DNA from 2 places in the Pseudomonas sp. P116 genome. Region 2 is predicted to be linked to the other one. Evidence: predicted binding sites of a transcription regulator. Region 2 holds the regulator's gene; the other holds the start of a gene.

Region 1 (9,525 bases), on a different contig from region 2:
CCGGTGTAGGAGAACATCCCGCGCTGCACGCCAATGTGTGCAAAACGCTCGCGCAACCCGTGCGGCTCCAGCGCTTCGACCAGGCCGCTGCGCAGCTGCGCAATACGCAAGCGCATGGCTTCCACTTCATCGGCCCAGCGGGCTTTCAGCTCTGGATCGGCGAGGATAGTCGCGACCACAGCTGCACCATGATCCGGCGGCGTCGACCACAGATTACGGGCGATGTTGGCCAGTTGGCTGCGGATGTCGATGAGCTTGTCGGCGCTTTTCGCGCAGACGATCAGCGCACCGGTACGGTCGCGATACAGGCCGAAGTTTTTCGAGCAGGAACTGGTGATCAAAAGCTCAGGCAGTTCGGCGGCGAATAACCGGGTTGACCACGCATCCTGCTCCAGACCATCGCCAAAGCCCTGATAGGCGAAGTCGATCAGCGGCAGCAAATCACGGCTGCGCACCACGTCCAGCACACGCTGCCAGTCGTCGTGGCTCAGATCGAACCCGGTCGGGTTGTGGCAGCACGCATGCAGCAACACCACGTCGCCCTTGGGCACTTCATTGAGCACCGCGAGCATCGCTTCGACGTCGAGACGGTTGTCACTGCCCACATAAGGGTAGTGACTGGCCTTGACCCCGGCCGCCGCGAAAATGGTTTCGTGGATCGGCCAGGTCGGATTGCTCAGCCATACGCCTTTGCCCGGCAGGCATTGGGCGATGAAGTCGGCAGCCAGACGCAGGGCACCAGTGCCGCCCGGCGTCTGAGTGGCGCCTGCACGCTGTTCGGCGAGCAGTTTCGAGTCGGCGCCAAGCACCAGCTCGTTGATGACCTTGCCGAACAACGGATTGCCGTGGCCACCGATGTAGGTCTTGGTGTCCTGGCTTTCGACCAGTCGCGCCTCGGCGATTTTCACCGCTTCAGGGATCGGCGTCAGGCCTTGGGCGTCCTTGTAGACGCCAACGCCCAGGTCGAATTTGCGCGGGTTAGGGTCCTGCGCATACGCCTCCATCAAACCGAGGATAGGGTCGCCGGGTACCCGGCCGATGGCGTCGAAGTGCATTACTTGCGCCCTTCAGCGGTCTTGGCCACTTCATCCGTGCGCGCAGCCATGATGAAGTCGTTGCGGTGCAGGCCTTTGATCGAGTGGCTCCACCAGGTCACGGTGACTTTGCCCCACTCGGTCAGCAGGCCCGGGTGGTGACCTTCGGCCTCGGAGATCTCGCCGACGGCGTTGGTGAAGGCCAGTGCGTGCTTGAAGTTTTTGAACAGGAACAGTTTTTCCAGTTGCATCACGCCATCGCGAACTTCGATGTTCCAGTCAGGGATCTGCTTGATCAGGATCGGCAGTTCTTCGTCGCTGACTTGTGGCGCATCGGCGCGGCAGGCTTCGCAGTGGGCTTGGTTCAAAGTAGACATGGTGGGCTTCCTGAAATCTGGAGGTGTTTTTTTATATTGGCCGTCAATGCCGCCACGCTAAAGCAAAGTGGCGGCAACTGACAGACTCACTTGTCAGCAAAAGTGGCGGGTCACGCCGCTTTCGGTTTTGGCGGAAATTTCGGCGCGTGCAGACCTAGCTGCATTCCTTGTCTGACCATGGCCATGATGTCTTCATGGGCCACATCGAACAGGCGCTTGAGGTTCGGCAGGACAAAGTACAGCGGTTGCAGGATGTCGATGCGATACGGCGTGCGCATCGCTTCCAGCGGGTCGAATGCCTGATGTTCGGGCTCGTCCGACAGCGAATAAACAGTTTCTTTCGGCGAAGACAGGATGCCGCCGCCGTAGATGCGTTTGCCTTGCGGGGTGTCGACCAGGCCGAACTCGATAGTCATCCAGTACAGGCGCGCAAGATAAACGCGCTCTTCCTTGGTCGCTTGCAGGCCAAGTTTGCCGTAGGTGTGGGTGAACTCAGCGAAATACGGGTTGGTCAGCAGCGGGCAGTGACCAAAAATCTCGTGGAAAATATCCGGCTCTTGCAGGTAGTCCAGCTCTTCGCGGGTACGAATGAACGTGGCCACCGGAAATTGTTTGCTGGCGAGCAATTCGAAGAAGGTCTGGAAGGGGATCAGCGCCGGGACACGGGCGACCTGCCAGCCGGTGGTCTCGCCGAGCACTTTGTTGATCTCGCCCAGTTGCGGGATGCGGTCGTGGGGCAGACCGAGTTTTTCGATACCGTCCAGGTACTCCTGGCACGCACGACCCTCGAGCACTTTCAGTTGGCGAGTGATCAGCGTGTTCCACACCGCGTGTTCTTCGGCGGGGTAGTCGATAAAACCTTGCGCATCGGGCTCGCGGGCCACGTATTGCGTCTGCTTCATACTGCTCTCCTGCTAGGGGAATTCGTTCTTGTTATGTCCAGCGATGGACTCAGAATTACCTGAGAGTGTGGCGGTGTGCAGTAGGTTGAATCGTACGGTCGTAGGAAACTTCTGTGGATTTCGTAAAGTATTCGTTACGGTTTTGCGGATATCTCGCAATTACGGCGATTCTCAGGTTTGAAAAGGTCAGCGGCTGTCACATAATCTTGACAACTATCTGCGCGCCTCGACAGAAAGTCTGGCGCCGTCCCCTGTAGGAGTGAGCCTGCTCGCGATAGCGGTGTGTCATTCAAAATCAATGCTGCCTGATGTATCGCCATCGCGAGCAGGCTCACTCCTACAGGTTTCTCATCGTTAATCCGGGCCTTTTATATGCGTATCAAAGTCCACTGCCAGAACCGCATCGGCATCCTGCGCGACATCCTCAACCTGCTGGTGGCGTACGGGATCAACGTCGCGCGAGGCGAGGTCGGCGGTGAGCATGGCAACGCGATCTATCTGCATTGCCCGAACCTGATCAATATCCAGTTCCAGGCGCTGCGGCCGAAATTCGAAGCGATTGCCGGGGTGTTCGGCGTCAAGCGGGTAGGGCTGATGCCGAGCGAGCGCCGGCACATGGAATTGAACGCATTGCTCGGTGCGCTGGAGTTTCCGGTGCTGTCGATCGACATGGGCGGCTCGATCGTCGCCGCCAACCGCGCGGCGGCACAGTTGCTCGGCGTGCGGGTCGATGAAGTGCCGGGGATTCCACTGTCGCGCTATGCCGAAGATTTCGATTTGCCGGAACTGGTGCGGGCGAATAAATCGCGAATCAACGGCATGCGGGTCAAGGTCAAAGGCGATGTGTTTCTGGCCGACATCGCTCCGCTGCAATCGGAACACGACGACAGCGAAGCCATGGCCGGTGCGGTATTGACCCTGCACCGCGCCGACCGCGTCGGCGAGCGCATCTATAACGTGCGCAAGCAGGAGTTGCGCGGGTTCGACAGCATTTTCCAGAGCTCCAAAGTCATGGCGGCAGTGGTGCGTGAAGCACGGCGGATGGCGCCGCTCGATGCACCTCTATTGATAGAAGGCGAAACCGGCACGGGCAAGGAGTTGCTGGCGCGCGCCTGTCACCTCGCCAGTCCGCGCGGGCAATCGCCGCTGATGGCGCTCAACTGCGCGGGGCTTCCGGAGTCGATGGCCGAGACCGAACTGTTCGGTTATGGCCCCGGTGCTTTTGAAGGTGCGCGCGCCGAAGGCAAGCTGGGTCTGCTGGAATTGACGGCGGGGGGGACGTTGTTTCTCGATGGCGTGGGTGAAATGAGTCCGCGCTTGCAGGTGAAACTGTTGCGCTTTCTGCAGGACGGCTGCTTCCGTCGCGTCGGCAGTGATGAAGAGGTTTATCTGGATGTACGGGTGATTTGCGCGACGCAGGTTGACCTGTCTGAATTGTGCGCGCGGGGCGAGTTTCGCCAGGATCTGTATCACCGCTTGAACGTGCTGTCGCTGCACATTCCACCGCTGCGCGAATGCCTCGACGGTTTGACGCCGCTGGTAGAACACTTCCTCGATCAGGCCAGCCGGCAGATCGGCTGTCCTCTGCCAAAACTGGCGCCGGCGGCGATGGATCGGCTCAGCCATTACCACTGGCCGGGCAACGTGCGGCAGTTGGAAAACGTGCTGTTCCAGGCCGTTTCGCTGTGTGACGGCGGCACGGTTAAAGCCGAACATATTCGTCTGCCGGATTACGGCGTGCGTCAGCCACTTGGCGATTTTTCGCTGGAGGGCGGGCTGGACGAGATCGTCGGGCGCTTCGAAAAAGCGGTGCTGGAGCGATTGTATTCGGAGCACCCGAGCAGTCGGCAATTGGGCAAGCGACTGGGCGTTTCGCACACGACCATTGCCAATAAATTGCGTGAGTATGAGGTGGGCAAGAACATCGAGTCCTAGGGTCAAAAGATCGCAGCGTGCCGCAGCTCCTACATTTGAAATGTAATCCCCCCCTGTAGGAGCTGCGGCACGCTGCGATCTTTTGATCTGTTGCCGCGAAGCGGCACAACACCGCCGGTTTTTCGACTTCGATACATTTCCCCTTTCCCCGCAATCCCCCTCAAGTCCTTTGTTTACCGGGCTTCGCCCTGCCAGAAAAAAGTTGGTCTGCAAATTGCTTATGGCTCAGCAGTACAGCAGTGGGCGGCAAACGTCCGGCATGCAGAGGAAAGAGCGTGGACAAGTACCTTTATGTGGCAATGACCGGCGCGAGCCAAAACGCGCTGGCGCAAAGGGCTCATGCCAACAACCTGGCGAACATTTCCACCAACGGTTTTCAGCGCGACCTGGAGCAGGCGCGTTCGATGCCGGTGTTCGGTGACAGCTTTCCGGCGCGCGCGTTTGCCATGAGCGAGCGGCCCGCCACCGACTTCACTCCGGGCTCGCTGGTGCAGACCGGGCGTGACCTGGACGTCGCCGTGACCGGCAACGGCTGGATCGCCGTGCAGAACCCGAGCGGCGGCGAAAGCTACGTGCGCACCGGCAGCCTCAACGTCGATGCCCTCGGTGTATTGCGCGCCGGCAACGGCATGCCGGTGATGGGCAATGGCGGTCCGATCGCCGTGCCACCCGAGCAGCAGATCGAAGTCGGTGAAGACGGCACCATCAGTATTCGCGCGATGGGCGAAGGCCCGCGTGTGATGGCCGAAGTCGACCGGATCAAACTGGTCAACCCGGACATCAAGAGCATGAATAAAGGCCTCGACGGCTCGATCTACACCAAGGACGGCCAGCCGGCGCAGGCCGATGCCAACGTCAAACTGGTGTCGGGTTTCCTTGAGTCGAGCAACGTCAATGCCGTCGAAGAGATGACCTCGGTGCTGGCCCTGGCCAAGCAGTTCGAGTTGCACATCAAGATGATGAACACCGCCAAAGACGACGACCAGGCCATGGCTCGGGTCTTGCAGATCAGCTAATTATCAGAACGTCGCGCCGTAAAACAGGCGCACGAGGAGAATCGAATGCTTCCGGCTCTATGGGTTGCCAAAACGGGTCTGTCCGCTCAGGACACCAACCTCACCACCATTTCCAACAACCTGGCGAACGTTTCGACCACGGGTTTCAAACGTGACCGCGCCGAGTTCCAGGACTTGCTGTACCAGATCAAACGCCAGCCAGGCGCCCAGTCGACTCAGGACAGCGAACTGCCGTCGGGTCTGCAAGTGGGTACCGGTGTGCGCATCGTCGGCACCCAGAAAAACTTCACCGCCGGCAGCCTGCAAACCACCGAGCAGCCGCTGGACATGGCCATCAACGGTCGCGGTTTCTTCCAGATCCTGCAGCCGGACGGCACCACGTCCTACACCCGTGACGGTACGTTCCACCTCGACTCCAATGGCCAGATCGTCAACGCCAGTGGTTTCGCTCTGGAGCCTGCGATCGTTATCCCGAACGACGCGCAAACCTTCACCGTCGGCAATGACGGCACCGTTTCCGTCACGCTGCCGGGCAACGCTGCCTCGCAAGTGATCGGCAACCTGCAGACCGCTGACTTCATCAACCCGGCCGGTCTGCAAGCCGTGGGCAACAACCTGTTCCTGGAAACCGCCGCTTCCGGCGCGCCGCAGGTCGGTACTCCGGGTCTGGCCGGTTTCGGCACCACGCTGCAGAACACCCTGGAAACGTCCAACGTCAGCACCGTTGAAGAGATGGTCAACATGATCACCACTCAGCGCGCTTACGAGATGAACTCCAAGGTGATCTCCACCGCCGACCAGATGCTCTCGTTCGTAACGCAGAATCTGTAATCAAGTCTATGAGGCGGCCATGAGGTCGCCTGCAACACCGTGAGGTAGGGTCATGAATCGCTTTGTATCTGTTCTGGCATTGAGTGGGGTCGTCTCGCTCGCGGGCTGCGTCGCCCCGACGCCCAAGCCCAATGACCCTTACTACGCTCCGGTGTTGCCGCGCACGCCGTTGCCGGCGGCTGCCAATAATGGCTCGATCTATCAGGCCGGTTTCGAGCAGAACCTGTACAGCGACCGCAAGGCGTTCCGGGTCGGTGACATCATCACCATCACCCTGAACGAGCGCACCCAGGCGAGCAAGAACGCCAACTCGCAGATGGACAAGAACAGCGACAACTCGGTCGGTCTGACCTCGTTGTTCGGTTCCAGCCTGACCACCAACAATCCGATTGGTGGCGGCGACCTGAGCCTGAACGCCGGCTACAGCGCCGACCGCTCGACCAAGGGGGACGCCAAGTCGGGACAGAGCAACAGCCTGACCGGTTCGATCACCGTGACCGTCGCCGACGTTTTGCCTAACGGCATCATCGCTGTGCGCGGCGAGAAGTGGCTGACGCTGAACACTGGCGATGAGCTGGTGCGAATTGCCGGCATGGTCCGCGCCGATGACATCGCTACCGACAACACCGTGTCGTCGACTCGCGTCGCCGATGCACGCATCACCTATTCGGGTACTGGCGCATTTGCCGACACGAGTCAGCCAGGCTGGTTCGACCGCTTCTTCCTCAGCCCGCTGTTCCCTTTCTAGGTGGCTACGTTGAATCTGAAAAGCCTCATGCTGGCCGCGCTGTTGTTGCCGGTGGCCTTCACTGCACACGCCGAACGGTTGAAAGACATCGCCAGTATTTCCGGCGTGCGTTCCAACCAGTTGATCGGCTATGGCCTGGTGGTCGGGCTTAACGGCACCGGTGACCAGACGACACAGACTCCGTTCACCCTGCAGACCTTCAACAACATGCTCTCGCAGTTCGGCATCAAGGTGCCGCCGGGTTCGGGCAACGTGCAGTTGAAGAACGTCGCGGCGGTTTCGATCAGTGCCGATCTGCCGGCGTTCGCCAAGCCGGGTCAGCAGGTCGACATCACCGTTTCGTCGATCGGTAACTCCAAGAGCCTGCGCGGCGGCACACTGTTGCTGACCCCGCTCAAGGGTATCGACGGCAACGTCTACGCCATCGCTCAGGGCAACCTGGTTGTCGGTGGTTTCGACGCCGAAGGTCGTGACGGTTCGAAGATTACCGTCAACGTTCCGTCGGCCGGTCGCATCCCTGGCGGTGCGTCGGTTGAGCGTTCGGTGCCGAGCGGGTTCAACCAAGGCAACAGTCTGACGCTGAACCTCAATCGCTCCGACTTCACCACCGCCAAACGCATCGTCGACAAGATCAACGACATGCTCGGCCCTGGCGTCGCACAAGCCATTGACGGCGGTTCGATTCGCGTGACCGCGCCGCTCGATCCGAGCCAGCGTGTCGACTACCTGTCGATCCTGGAAAACCTCGAAGTCGATCCGGGTCAAGCCGTCGCCAAAGTCATCATCAACTCGCGTACCGGCACCATCGTCATCGGCCAGAACGTGAAGGTTTCGCCAGCCGCCGTGACTCACGGCAGCCTGACCGTGACCATCACCGAAGACCCGATCGTCAGCCAGCCAGGCCCGTTGTCCAACGGCCAGACCGCTGTCGTGCCGCGTTCGCGAGTGAATGCCGAACAGGAAGCCAAACCGATGTTCAAGTTCGGCCCGGGCACCACCCTCGACGAGATCGTTCGTGCGGTGAACCAGGTCGGCGCGGCACCGGGTGACCTGATGGCGATTCTTGAAGCACTGAAGCAGGCCGGCGCGTTGCAAGCCGACCTGATCGTGATCTGAGGACGGCCACTATGGATATGCGCAAAAGCGGTGTGGTCGGCAGCAGCGATTCGGGTTCCTACTCCGACCTCAATCGTCTGAATCAGCTCAAGGTCGGCGACAAGGACAGCGATGCGAACATGCGCAAGGTTGCGCAGGAGTTCGAATCGCTGTTCCTCGGTGAAATGCTCAAGTCGATGCGCTCTGCCACAAATGCGTTGGGCGAAGACAATCCGCTGAACACGCCGGCGGCCAAGCAGTATCAGGAAATGTACGACCAGCAACTGGCCGTTTCCATGTCCCGCGAGGGTGGTGGTATCGGTCTGGCCGACGTGCTGATGCGCCAGATGTCGAAGAACAAACCGATGGCGCCGGGCGAGGCTGAAGCCGCCTCCGCTGCCAAGCAGGAAGCCGCGAAAGCCGCTGCCGCCAATGTCGCCACACCGATTGCTGCCGGCACCGTCGGCACTGGCCCGTTGTCACGCCTCAATGGCGAGCGTCCGCTGTGGGCCTCGCGTTCGGTGCATGCACCGAACACCCAGCTCGCGCACAGCAATGACATGGCGCTGATCAATCAGCGTCGTCTGGCCTTGCCGCCGAAACTGGCTGATCGTTTGCTCGCAGGGCTGGTGCCGTCGGCCACGCCTGCCGCGACAACTCAATTGCCGCAACGCGCCACGACTGCTGCCGTCACTGGCGCAGGCCCGCTGTACAACGGCGACTGGCTGGCGCGTGCCGAGGCCGAGAAAGCCTCAGGCGGCCAGATGCAGGTTTACGGCCGTGCGATGGCGCAGATTCCGCTGGCGCCGGCAAAAAAAGCCTTCAGCTCTGCCGACGAATTCGTCAACACCATGCTGCCGATGGCCAAGGAAGCCGCCGACCGTATCGGCGTCGATCCGCGTTACCTGGTGGCGCAAGCCGCACTGGAAACCGGTTGGGGCAAATCGGTCATGCGCGCGCAGGACGGCAGCAGCAGCCACAACCTGTTCGGTATCAAGGCGAGCAGCAACTGGCAGGGCGATTCGGCCCGGGCAATCACCAGCGAGTTCCGCAATGGCGCGATGGTCAAGGAGACGGCCGAGTTCCGTTCCTACGCCTCGTACAAGGACAGCTTCCACGATCTGGTGACTTTGCTGCAGTCCAATAATCGCTATCAAGAAGTGTTGAAGTCGGCCGATAACCCAGAACAGTTTGTACGCGAGTTGCAGAAGGCCGGTTACGCAACCGACCCGAACTACGCGAGCAAGATTTCGCAGATAGCCAAGCAGATGAACAGTTTTGAAAACTACGCTGCGGCGGGCGTTTCCACCACGCCTTTATAGGCACAAGGTATAAGGTCTGAACCATGAGTTTGCTCAATATCGGGATGTCGGGGCTGTCGGCTAGCCAGTCCTCTTTGGCTACGACAGGCAACAACATTGCCAACGTCGACACCGCCGGTTATTCGCGCCAGCAAACCGTGCAGGGCACTAAATCCTCGCAGCAGTTCGGCAGCGTTTTCATCGGCACGGGCACAACCCTGGCCGACGTGCGCCGGGTCTACAACTCGTACCTGGAAACCCAGTTGCACACCGCGACTTCGCTCAA
Region 2 (9,525 bases):
AGTGCGACCATCGACCAGGTGATGACAGCCCACGGCAAGACCGCCCGGCCCGAGATGCTCGCCGCCGAAGCCCTGAAAATCATGGAAGACCACCGAATCAACGCACTGGTAGTTGTCGACGAGGAGGATCGCCCGGTCGGCGCCTTCAACCTCTCCGATCTGCTGCGCGCAGGAGTGATGTAAATGAGCGACGATCTGCTGCAACGCGGCAAAGCCATCAAACTGGCGGTTTTCGACGTCGACGGCGTCCTCACTGACGGACGCCTGTACTTTCTTGAAGACGGTAGCGAATTCAAGACCTTCAACACCCTCGACGGTCAAGGCATCAAAATGCTCATGAACGCCGGCGTGCAGACCGCTATCATCAGCGGTCGCAAGACGCCAGTGGTCGAACGCCGGGCAAAAAACCTCGGCATCCCGCACCTGTTTCAGGGACGCGAAGACAAATTGGTGGTTCTGGACGGCCTGCTTGAGCAACTGGGCCTAAGCTATGAACAAGTCGCCTATCTGGGCGACGATTTGCCTGACCTGCCGGTGATCCGCCGCGTCGGTCTGGGCATGGCCGTCGCCAACGCTGCTGATTTCGTCCGCGAACACGCCCATGGCGTTACCCGCGCCCGAGGTGGTGAAGGTGCTGCCCGCGAATTCTGCGAATTGATCCTGCGCGCCCAGGGCCGCCTCGATGCGGCCAACGCCGCGTACCTGTGAGCCAAACCATGTTCAGCAAAAAATTTCGTAACTTCCTGCTGTTCGGCTGCATCGCTGCGTTATTTGCAGCGGTCGGCTACTGGAACATCAGCCCGGAACGCTTCCTCGACAAGCCTCCGACCACGTCTGTGGAAAATCCTATCGACTGGTATGCGACCAACACGCATACCGTGCAATACCTGCCGGACGGCAAAGTGCAGTATGAAATGACGTCCGACAAGGCCGAGCACGTCAAGGCGACCGACATCACGCTGGTCACCAAGCCCGACCTGAACATGTACCGCGGAACGGATTTCCCGTGGCACGTGACCAGCGAACGCGGCGAAGTGAATTCGGGCGGCACCGAAGTCGAATTGATCGATTCGGTACGCATCAAGCGCACCGATGAAAAGAAACGTGACACGCTGATCACTTCCACTCGCATGACAGTGTTCCCGCAGCGGGAATATGCGCAGACCGAGCAACCCGTTAGAATCGAGGGCGCTGGCGGTGTATCGACTGGCGTAGGAATGAAAGCGTACCTGAAGGAAAGCAGGATACACCTGCAATCGAACGTAAGAGGACAGTATGAGGCTCGTTAAAACCCTCCCTATTTTGCTCAGTCTGGGCGCAGCACTGGGAAGCGTGAGCGCCTGGGCTCTGCCGAACGATCAAGAGCAGCCAATCCGCATTCAGGCCGACGATGCCCAGCTGGACGACAAGAACGGCGTAGCTACCTATAAAGGTGACGTGATCATCACTCAGGGCTCGATGATCGTCAAAGGCAACACCGTGACCATCACCCGCACCTCGACCGGTGATATCGACGTTGTGACGTCGGTCGGCAACCTCGCCTACTTCGAACAACTGCAGACTGCCGGCGACACCAAGCCAGTTCAGGGCTGGGGCGTGACGATTCAGTACCACGCCGCGCAAAATCGCGTCGTCCTGATCGATAAGGCCAAGGTTGTCGATAAAGACAACAACACCACCCAGGGCGAGAAAATCGTCTACGACACCGTGAAGAAACTGGCCAGCGCCGGTCGCGCTACCGGCAGCAAAGTCACCGAATCGCGTCCGCGCATCGACATGGTGATCCAGCCGAAGAAGAAAACCGAAGAGAAAAACCAGTAATGGCAACTCTGAAAGCTCAGCACCTGGCCAAGGCCTATAAAAGCCGCCAGGTCGTGCGTGACGTCAGCCTGTCGATCGACAGCGGTCAGATCGTCGGCCTGCTCGGCCCCAACGGTGCCGGCAAGACCACGTGCTTCTACATGATCGTCGGCCTGGTTCAGGCTGATCAGGGCCGTGTGCTGATCGATGATCTGGACGTCAGCCACCAGCCAATGCACGGTCGTGCAAAGGCCGGTATCGGCTATCTGCCGCAAGAAGCGTCGATCTTCCGCAAACTGTCGGTAGCCGACAACATCATGGCCATCCTCGAGACCCGTCAGGAACTCGACAAGGCCGGTCGTCGCAAGGAGCTGGAAAGCCTGCTGCAGGAATTCCACATCAGCCACATCCGCGACAACCTCGGCATGAGCCTGTCCGGTGGTGAACGCCGCCGGGTGGAAATCGCCCGCGCGCTGGCGACTGCGCCGAAATTCATCCTGCTCGACGAACCGTTCGCCGGTGTCGATCCGATTTCGGTCGGCGACATCAAGCAAATCATCCACCATCTCAAAGCCAAGGGCATCGGTGTTCTGATCACCGACCACAACGTGCGCGAGACGCTGGATATCTGCGAAACCGCTTACATCGTCAACGACGGTCAGCTGATCGCCGAAGGTGACTCCGCTACCATCCTGGCCAACGACCTGGTCAAGGAAGTGTATCTGGGCCACGAGTTCCGCCTGTAAGCGTAAAGGTGCCCGGTGAGCCGCCCGGGCGCTGTATCGGTTCAAGCAGAATTTAATACGCTTTAATTGTTACAGCGCTCTAGGCAAACACTTCAGTTTCAGGCATATAATTTGCTTAAGTTTGGCGCTTCGGCGCCCTGTAGTGGATGGCGCATCGCGCCGGCGAATAAGGTGTTAAGCCCCTGCCATGAAACCATCGCTAGTCTTGAGAATGGGCCAGCAGCTGACGATGACACCGCAGCTGCAACAGGCTATCCGTCTGCTCCAATTGTCGACCCTGGACCTGCAACAGGAAATTCAGGAGGCTCTGGAATCCAATCCGATGCTCGAACGCCAGGAAGAAGGCGAAGACTTCGACAACACCGACCCCCTGGCTGACAACGCCGAACAGAAGCCCAACACCGATATCCAGGAACCCTCCTATCAGGAAACCGCCCCGACGGTGGATAACCTCGAGGAAGGCGACTGGAGCGAGCGCATCCCCAACGAACTACCGGTCGACACTGCCTGGGAAGACGTCTACCAGACCAGCGCCAGCAGCCTGCCGAGCAGCGATGATGACGAGTGGGACTTCACCACGCGCACTTCAGTGGGCGAAAGCCTGCAAAGCCATCTGCTTTGGCAACTGAATCTCGCACCGATGTCCGACACCGATCGACTGATCGCCGTGACCCTGATCGATTGCATCAACAATCAGGGCTACCTGGACGAAACCCTCGACGAGATTCTCGAAGCGTTTGATCCGGAACTGGACATCGAACTGGACGAGATCGAAGCTGTTCTGCACCGCATCCAGCAGTTTGAACCCGCCGGCATCGGCGCGCGCAATCTCAGCGAATGCCTGCTGCTGCAATTGCGCCAGCTATCGGCCAAGACGCCTTGGCTGGCTGAAGCGAAACGTCTGGTCAGCGATTACATCGACTTGCTCGGCAGCCGCGATTACAGCCAGTTGATGCGCCGCATGAAGCTCAAGGAGGATGAGCTGCGCCAGGTTATCGAACTGGTACAGAGCCTCAATCCACGGCCGGGCTCGCAGATCGAATCGACGGAAGCCGAATACGTCGTTCCGGACGTCATTGTGCGCAAGGACAATGAACGCTGGCTGGTCGAGCTGAATCAGGAGTCGGTACCTCGTCTGCGCGTCAACGCTCAGTACGCAGGCTTTGTGCGTCGCGCCGATACCAGCGCCGACAATACGTTCATGCGCAATCAGTTGCAGGAAGCCCGCTGGTTCATCAAGAGCCTGCAAAGCCGCAACGAAACCCTGATGAAAGTGGCCACCCAGATCGTCGAGCATCAGCGCGGCTTTCTGGAATATGGCGACGAAGCCATGAAGCCGCTGGTGTTGCATGACATCGCCGAGGCGGTTGGCATGCACGAGTCGACCATTTCCCGGGTGACCACGCAGAAATTCATGCATACCCCACGCGGTATTTATGAACTGAAATACTTTTTCTCCAGCCACGTCAGCACCTCCGAGGGCGGCGAATGCTCGTCCACGGCGATCCGCGCGATCATCAAAAAACTGGTTGCCGCGGAAAATCAGAAAAAGCCGTTGAGTGACAGCAAGATCGCTGGTTTACTGGAGGCACAAGGCATTCAGGTGGCTCGCCGCACCGTCGCCAAGTACCGCGAATCCCTCGGGATCGCGCCTTCGAGCGAACGCAAGCGGTTGATGTAAGCCACGTTACAGCGTTCCAGTGGCAGGCTTTTCGGCCTGCCGCTTTATGCACTGGCAACGAAGGAGAAGCTGTATGCAAGTCAACATCAGTGGACACCAACTGGAAGTGACCGAACCTCTGCGCGACTACATCAATGAGAAACTTCAACGATTAGAGCGCCATTTCGACAAGATCACCAACGTGCAAGTCACGATGTGCGTCGAAAAGCTTAAGCAGAAAATCGAAGCCACCTTGCATATACCCGGCAGTGAAGTGGTCGCCAACGCAGAACATACCGATATGTATGCCGCGATCGACGCCTTGACCGACAAGCTGGACAAACAACTCAAAAAGCATAAGGAAAAGACCCAGAGCCTGCTCCAGGGCGCGACCGGTCGATAACCCCCTACCCCATGATCCGACTTGAAAGTATCCTGACCCCCGGCCGTTCCCTCGTGAACGTGCCGGGCGGCAGTAAAAAGAAAGCCCTCGAACAGATTGCCAACCTGATCGCCCGTGAAGTGCCGGATCTGGAGATGCAAGATGTCTTCGAGGCTCTGATTGCCCGTGAAAAACTCGGTTCTACCGGTTTTGGCAACGGCATCGCCATTCCTCACTGTCGCCTCAAGGGTTGCCAGTCGCCGATCAGTGCCCTGATGCACCTTGAAGCCCCTATCGATTTCGACGCCATTGATGGTGCGCCGGTTGACCTGCTGTTTGTACTGCTGGTCCCCGAAGCTGCCACCGATGCGCATCTGGAGTTGCTCCGCCAGATCGCCAGCATGCTGGATCGCAAGGATGTGCGCGATAAACTGCGCAGCGCTTCAAGCAATGAAGCCTTGTACCAGGTTGTTGTGGACGAGCAGAGCGGGCAGTAATCATGCGCTTGATCATCGTCAGTGGCCGTTCCGGCTCGGGTAAAAGTACCGCGCTCAATGTTCTTGAGGACAACGGTTACTATTGCATCGACAATCTGCCGGCAGGCTTGCTGCCGGAACTGGCTGAGCGCGCGCTGATTCACACTGAACTGGCGCAACCGCTGGTGGCGGTGTCGATCGATGCGCGCAACCTGCCAAGTCATCTCTCGCGTTTTCCCGAACTGCTTGAAGAAGTGCGCAGCCGCCATATCCAGTGCGATGTGTTGTATCTGGATGCCGACGAAGAAACCCTGCTCAAGCGTTTTTCGGAAACCCGTCGACGCCACCCGCTGAGCAACGCCAATCGTTCGCTGGCCGAGGCGATCCAGGATGAAACAGCCCTGCTGGGACCCATCGCCGATCTGGCCGATCTGAAGATCAATACCACCAATCTGAACCTGTACCAGTTGCGCGACACCATCAAGCTGCGCTTGCTGAGTCAGCCGGAACCGGGCACGGCATTTCTGGTTGAGTCATTCGGCTTCAAACGCGGCATGCCGGTGGATGCGGACTTGGTGTTTGACGTGCGCTGCCTGCCTAATCCTTACTGGAAGCCAGAGCTGCGTGCGCAATCGGGGCTCGATGAGCCGGTGGCCGAATACCTGGCAGCGCAGCCCGAGGTTGAAGAAATGTTCCAAGACATTTTCAGCTACCTGCACAAATGGCTGCCCCGCTTCGCTGCGAGCAATCGCGCCTACGTTACTGTTGCCATTGGCTGCACCGGCGGGCACCACCGCTCCGTCTACCTGACCGAACGCCTGGGTCAGGCCCTGCAGAAAACTCTGAAGAACGTCCAGGTTCGCCACCGCGACCTCACCTAAAGGATTCACACCGCGATGCCTGCTCTGGAAATCGAAATCATCAACAAACTGGGTTTGCATGCCCGAGCGTCGGCGAAGTTTGTCGGGGTTGCCGGTCAGTATCCCGACTGCACGATCAGAGTAGGCCGCACACCAGAAACAACGGTTGATGGCAAAAGCATCATGGCAATGATGATGTTGGCCGCTGGCAAGGGCACAAAGATTTATCTGAGTACCGAAGGCCATCAGGAACAGGAAGCGCTGGATGCGCTGGTGGCGTTGATCAACAACTACTTCGACGAAGGCGGCTGACAGCCAAAATCAAAAGATCGCAGCCTGCGGCAGCTCCTACATTGGAATGCGTTTCCTGTAGGAGCTGCCGCAGGCTGCGATCTTTTGATCTTCAACCCAGCGCCGTATCCATCACCATCATCAGACAAAACCCGATCAGCAAACCAAGACTGGCCAGCTTGTCATGACCATTGCGTCGCGACTCCGGAATCACTTCGTGGGTCACCACCAGCAACATCGCGCCGGCCGCCAGCGCCAGGCCTAACGGCAACAGCACCTGCGCCAGACTGACCAGCCACGCACACGACAGCGCAAACACCGGCTCGACCAGCCCTGACGCCGCGCCGATCAAGAACGCCTTGACCCGTGACATTCCTGCTCCAGCCAATACCAATGCAATCACCAGTCCTTCCGGTACGTCCTGCAAGGCGATGCCCATGGCCAGGCTGTCCGCGTCCGGCATGCCGCCGCCGGCCGATACCCCAACCGCCATTCCCTCAGGGATGTTATGGGCAATGATGGCGAACACGAACAACCAGATCCGCGGTGGAATCACCGGATGCTCGACGGTGCCAACGAGCATTTCCGGTGATGCACCGGACACCTTGCGATCCACCAGATACAGGCCGAACGCACCGAGCATGATGCCAAAGCAGATCAGGCCACTCGCCGCCCACGGTGTCAGACCCAGACTCTCTGCGGCAGCAATGCCCGGGACAATCAGCGAGAACGCCGTCGCCGCCAGCATCACCCCGGCACCGAAACCCAGTAATGTGTCGCTGAGCGCCAAAGGCATGCGCCGAATCACCAACACTGGCACCGCTCCGAGCGCGGTGCCGAGCGCGCAGATTGCGCCCCCCTGCAACGCCCGCGACAGCCTCGGTTCCAGATTCAGCCATTGCAGTCCGTGAGCTGCAAGCAAGGTCATGCCTGCCAGCAGCAAGAGCGATCCCACTGCGTAACGAAACATACGCCCGCTTCCGACCGCCAGTGTTTCAGTGCCCATAGTCAGCCTTGAATTGTTTTTTTAGGAGACTTAAACCAGTGCAGCCTGATAGCGCGCAGCCACTTCAGGCCAATTGATCACGTTGTAGAAGGCGTTGATGTATTCCGGCCGACGGTTCTGGTAGCGCAGGTAGTAGGCGTGCTCCCAAACGTCGAGGCCGAGAATCGGCGTATTACCGTTCATCAACGGACTGTCCTGATTACCGCTGCTTTCCACGACCAGTTTTTTCTCCGGGGTCACGCTCAGCCAGGCCCAGCCACTGCCGAAACGCGTCAGCGCAGCTTTGGTGAATGTTTCCTTGAAACTGTCGAGGCCACCCAGCTGTTCGTCGATGGCCTTGGCCAGCACACCGTCCGGTTTGCCGCCACCGTTGGGCACCATGACTTCCCAGAACAGCGAGTGGTTGGCGTGGCCGCCGCCCTGATTGATAACAGCAGCGCGAAGTTTTTCCGGCAACTGCTGAACGCTGGCCACCAGTTTTTCCACCGGCCATCCCGCGTATTCAGTGCCTTCCACCGCAGCGTTGAGGTTATTGATGTAGGTCTGGTGATGCTTGGTGTAGTGGATTTCCATGGTCTGCGCATCGATGTGCGGCTCCAGGGCATCGTAGGCATAAGGCAAGGCAGGCAAGGTAAAAGCCATTTCAATGGACTCCATGGTGATGTGGGGCTGGTGCGCGGCGCGCATTGCCGGTATCCGGGTGCAACAGACGCTGGGTACGCGGGTATTCGCCGTGGTCGCTGATGAAATTCAGCAGCTCGACGTAAGTTTTGCTGCTCTGGCGCAGCGCCGCCTCACGCAGCGCGAGGCGCTGACGTTCGTCCTGCATCGTCTGCAACAGCCGTTGATGGATTGCGCAAAGGTATTCGGCGCTCTCCTCCGGCTGATTCAGGCGCAGGTGCAGATCCGCCAGGTTGTGGTGGGAGATGACGCAGGCCGCCACCGCTTCGTCGGCATCGGCCCAGCGTTCGAACAACACTTGCGCCAGGGCCAGCGCTTGCAGGTAAGCCTCACGGGCATCGATCAGCTCGCCCAACATGAAGCAGCGATTGGCCCGTTCGATCGTGCGTTTCCAGTGCTCCATGGTGAGCCTCCAAAGCGGTTGCGGGGATTACACGCCGCCAGCGGTGAGTTTCTCGGGGTTGAGTAACTCTTCCAGCTGACTGCGCGACAGGTCGGTGTGCTCCAGCGCGACGTCGATCACCGGGCGACCCTGTTTGTAGGCCTGCTTGGCGATTTCGGCGGCTTTCTGGTAACCGATGATCGGGTTGAGTGCGGTGACCAGAATCGGGTTGCGCGACAGCGCTTCCTTGAGCCGCGACTCGTTGACCTTGAAGCTGGCGATGGCTTTGTCACCCAGCAGGCGACTGGAGTTGGCCAGCAGCTCGATGCTGCTCAACAGGTTCTGGGCAATGATTGGCAGCATCACGTTCAACTCGAAATTGCCCGATTGGCCGGCGATGGTGATCACCGAGTCGTTGCCGATCACTTGGGCGGCGACCATGGCGGTCGCTTCCGGGATCACCGGGTTGACCTTGCCCGGCATGATCGACGACCCCGGTTGCAGCGCCTCAAGCTCAATTTCGCCGAGACCGGCCAAGGGACCGGAGTTCATCCAGCGCAGGTCGTTGGCGATTTTCATCAGCGACACAGCGATGGCCTTGAGCTGCCCGGAGACCGCAACGGCGGTGTCTTGCGAGCCGATCAGCGCGAACAGGTCTTTGCCTTGGGTGAACTGCACATGGGTCAACTGGCTCAGTTGACGGCTGAACCGCGCAGCGAATTCCGGATGCGCGTTGATCCCGGTACCGACCGCCGTCCCGCCCTGCGCGAGGGATTGCAGGCTGGGCAGCAAGTCTTGCAAATGACCGATGTTGGCCTTCAGTTGCTGCGCCCAGCCGTTGAGCACCTGGCTCATACGCACCGGCATCGCATCCATCAAATGCGTACGACCGGTTTTGACGTGGTGATGCACTTGCTCGGCTTTGTGCTCGATGACCTGCACCAGATGCAGCAGCGCCGGCAGCAATTGTTCGTGCAGGGCCAGCGCAGCACTGACGTGGATGGTGGTCGGGATGATGTCGTTGCTGCTCTGGCCGCAGTTGACGTGATCGTTGGCATTGACCGGCTCGCCGAGCAGGCGACTGGCCAGGGTCGCGATCACCTCGTTGGCGTTCATGTTGGAGCTGGTGCCGGAGCCGGTCTGGAAGATATCCACCGGAAAATGCAGCATGAAATCGCCTTCAAGCAAGCCTTGGGCCGCGTCGCTGATGGCTTTGCCCTGAGCGGCGCTGATCTGGTTGA

What was found. Region 2 encodes sigma-54, which starts transcription at its own class of promoters, with help from an activator protein. Its sites were predicted from a motif close to ANTGGCATNNANNTTGCTNT; they were not measured.
Region 1: a site for sigma-54 is predicted at 4,450-4,469, ahead of ICA15_RS04020 (flagellar basal body rod protein FlgF). Genes of this name have one in related genera too.

Annotation. Positions count from the first base shown of each region.
Region 1 covers NZ_JACVHB010000001.1:811,867-821,391, reverse strand. The annotation lists gene ICA15_RS04040 (amino acid aminotransferase) at 1-1,055, opposite strand, end outside; gene ICA15_RS04035 (4a-hydroxytetrahydrobiopterin dehydratase) at 1,055-1,411, opposite strand; gene phhA (phenylalanine 4-monooxygenase) at 1,522-2,313, opposite strand; gene ICA15_RS04025 (sigma-54-dependent transcriptional regulator) at 2,686-4,248, shown strand; gene ICA15_RS04020 (flagellar basal body rod protein FlgF) at 4,524-5,264, shown strand; gene flgG (flagellar basal-body rod protein FlgG) at 5,310-6,095, shown strand; gene flgH (flagellar basal body L-ring protein FlgH) at 6,148-6,843, shown strand; gene ICA15_RS04005 (flagellar basal body P-ring protein FlgI) at 6,871-7,959, shown strand; gene flgJ (flagellar assembly peptidoglycan hydrolase FlgJ) at 7,971-9,260, shown strand; gene flgK (flagellar hook-associated protein FlgK) at 9,284-9,525, shown strand, end outside.
Region 2 covers NZ_JACVHB010000006.1:196,796-206,320, reverse strand. The annotation lists gene ICA15_RS21065 (KpsF/GutQ family sugar-phosphate isomerase) at 1-183, shown strand, start outside; gene ICA15_RS21060 (KdsC family phosphatase) at 184-708, shown strand; gene lptC (LPS export ABC transporter periplasmic protein LptC) at 717-1,289, shown strand; gene lptA (lipopolysaccharide transport periplasmic protein LptA) at 1,276-1,821, shown strand; gene lptB (LPS export ABC transporter ATP-binding protein) at 1,821-2,546, shown strand; gene ICA15_RS21040 (RNA polymerase factor sigma-54) at 2,734-4,227, shown strand; gene hpf (ribosome hibernation-promoting factor, HPF/YfiA family) at 4,301-4,609, shown strand; gene ptsN (PTS IIA-like nitrogen regulatory protein PtsN) at 4,621-5,085, shown strand; gene rapZ (RNase adapter RapZ) at 5,088-5,945, shown strand; gene ICA15_RS21020 (HPr family phosphocarrier protein) at 5,961-6,236, shown strand; gene ICA15_RS21015 (ZIP family metal transporter) at 6,328-7,221, opposite strand; gene ICA15_RS21010 (superoxide dismutase) at 7,252-7,863, opposite strand; gene ICA15_RS21005 (hypothetical protein) at 7,865-8,305, opposite strand; gene ICA15_RS21000 (class II fumarate hydratase) at 8,333-9,525, opposite strand, start outside.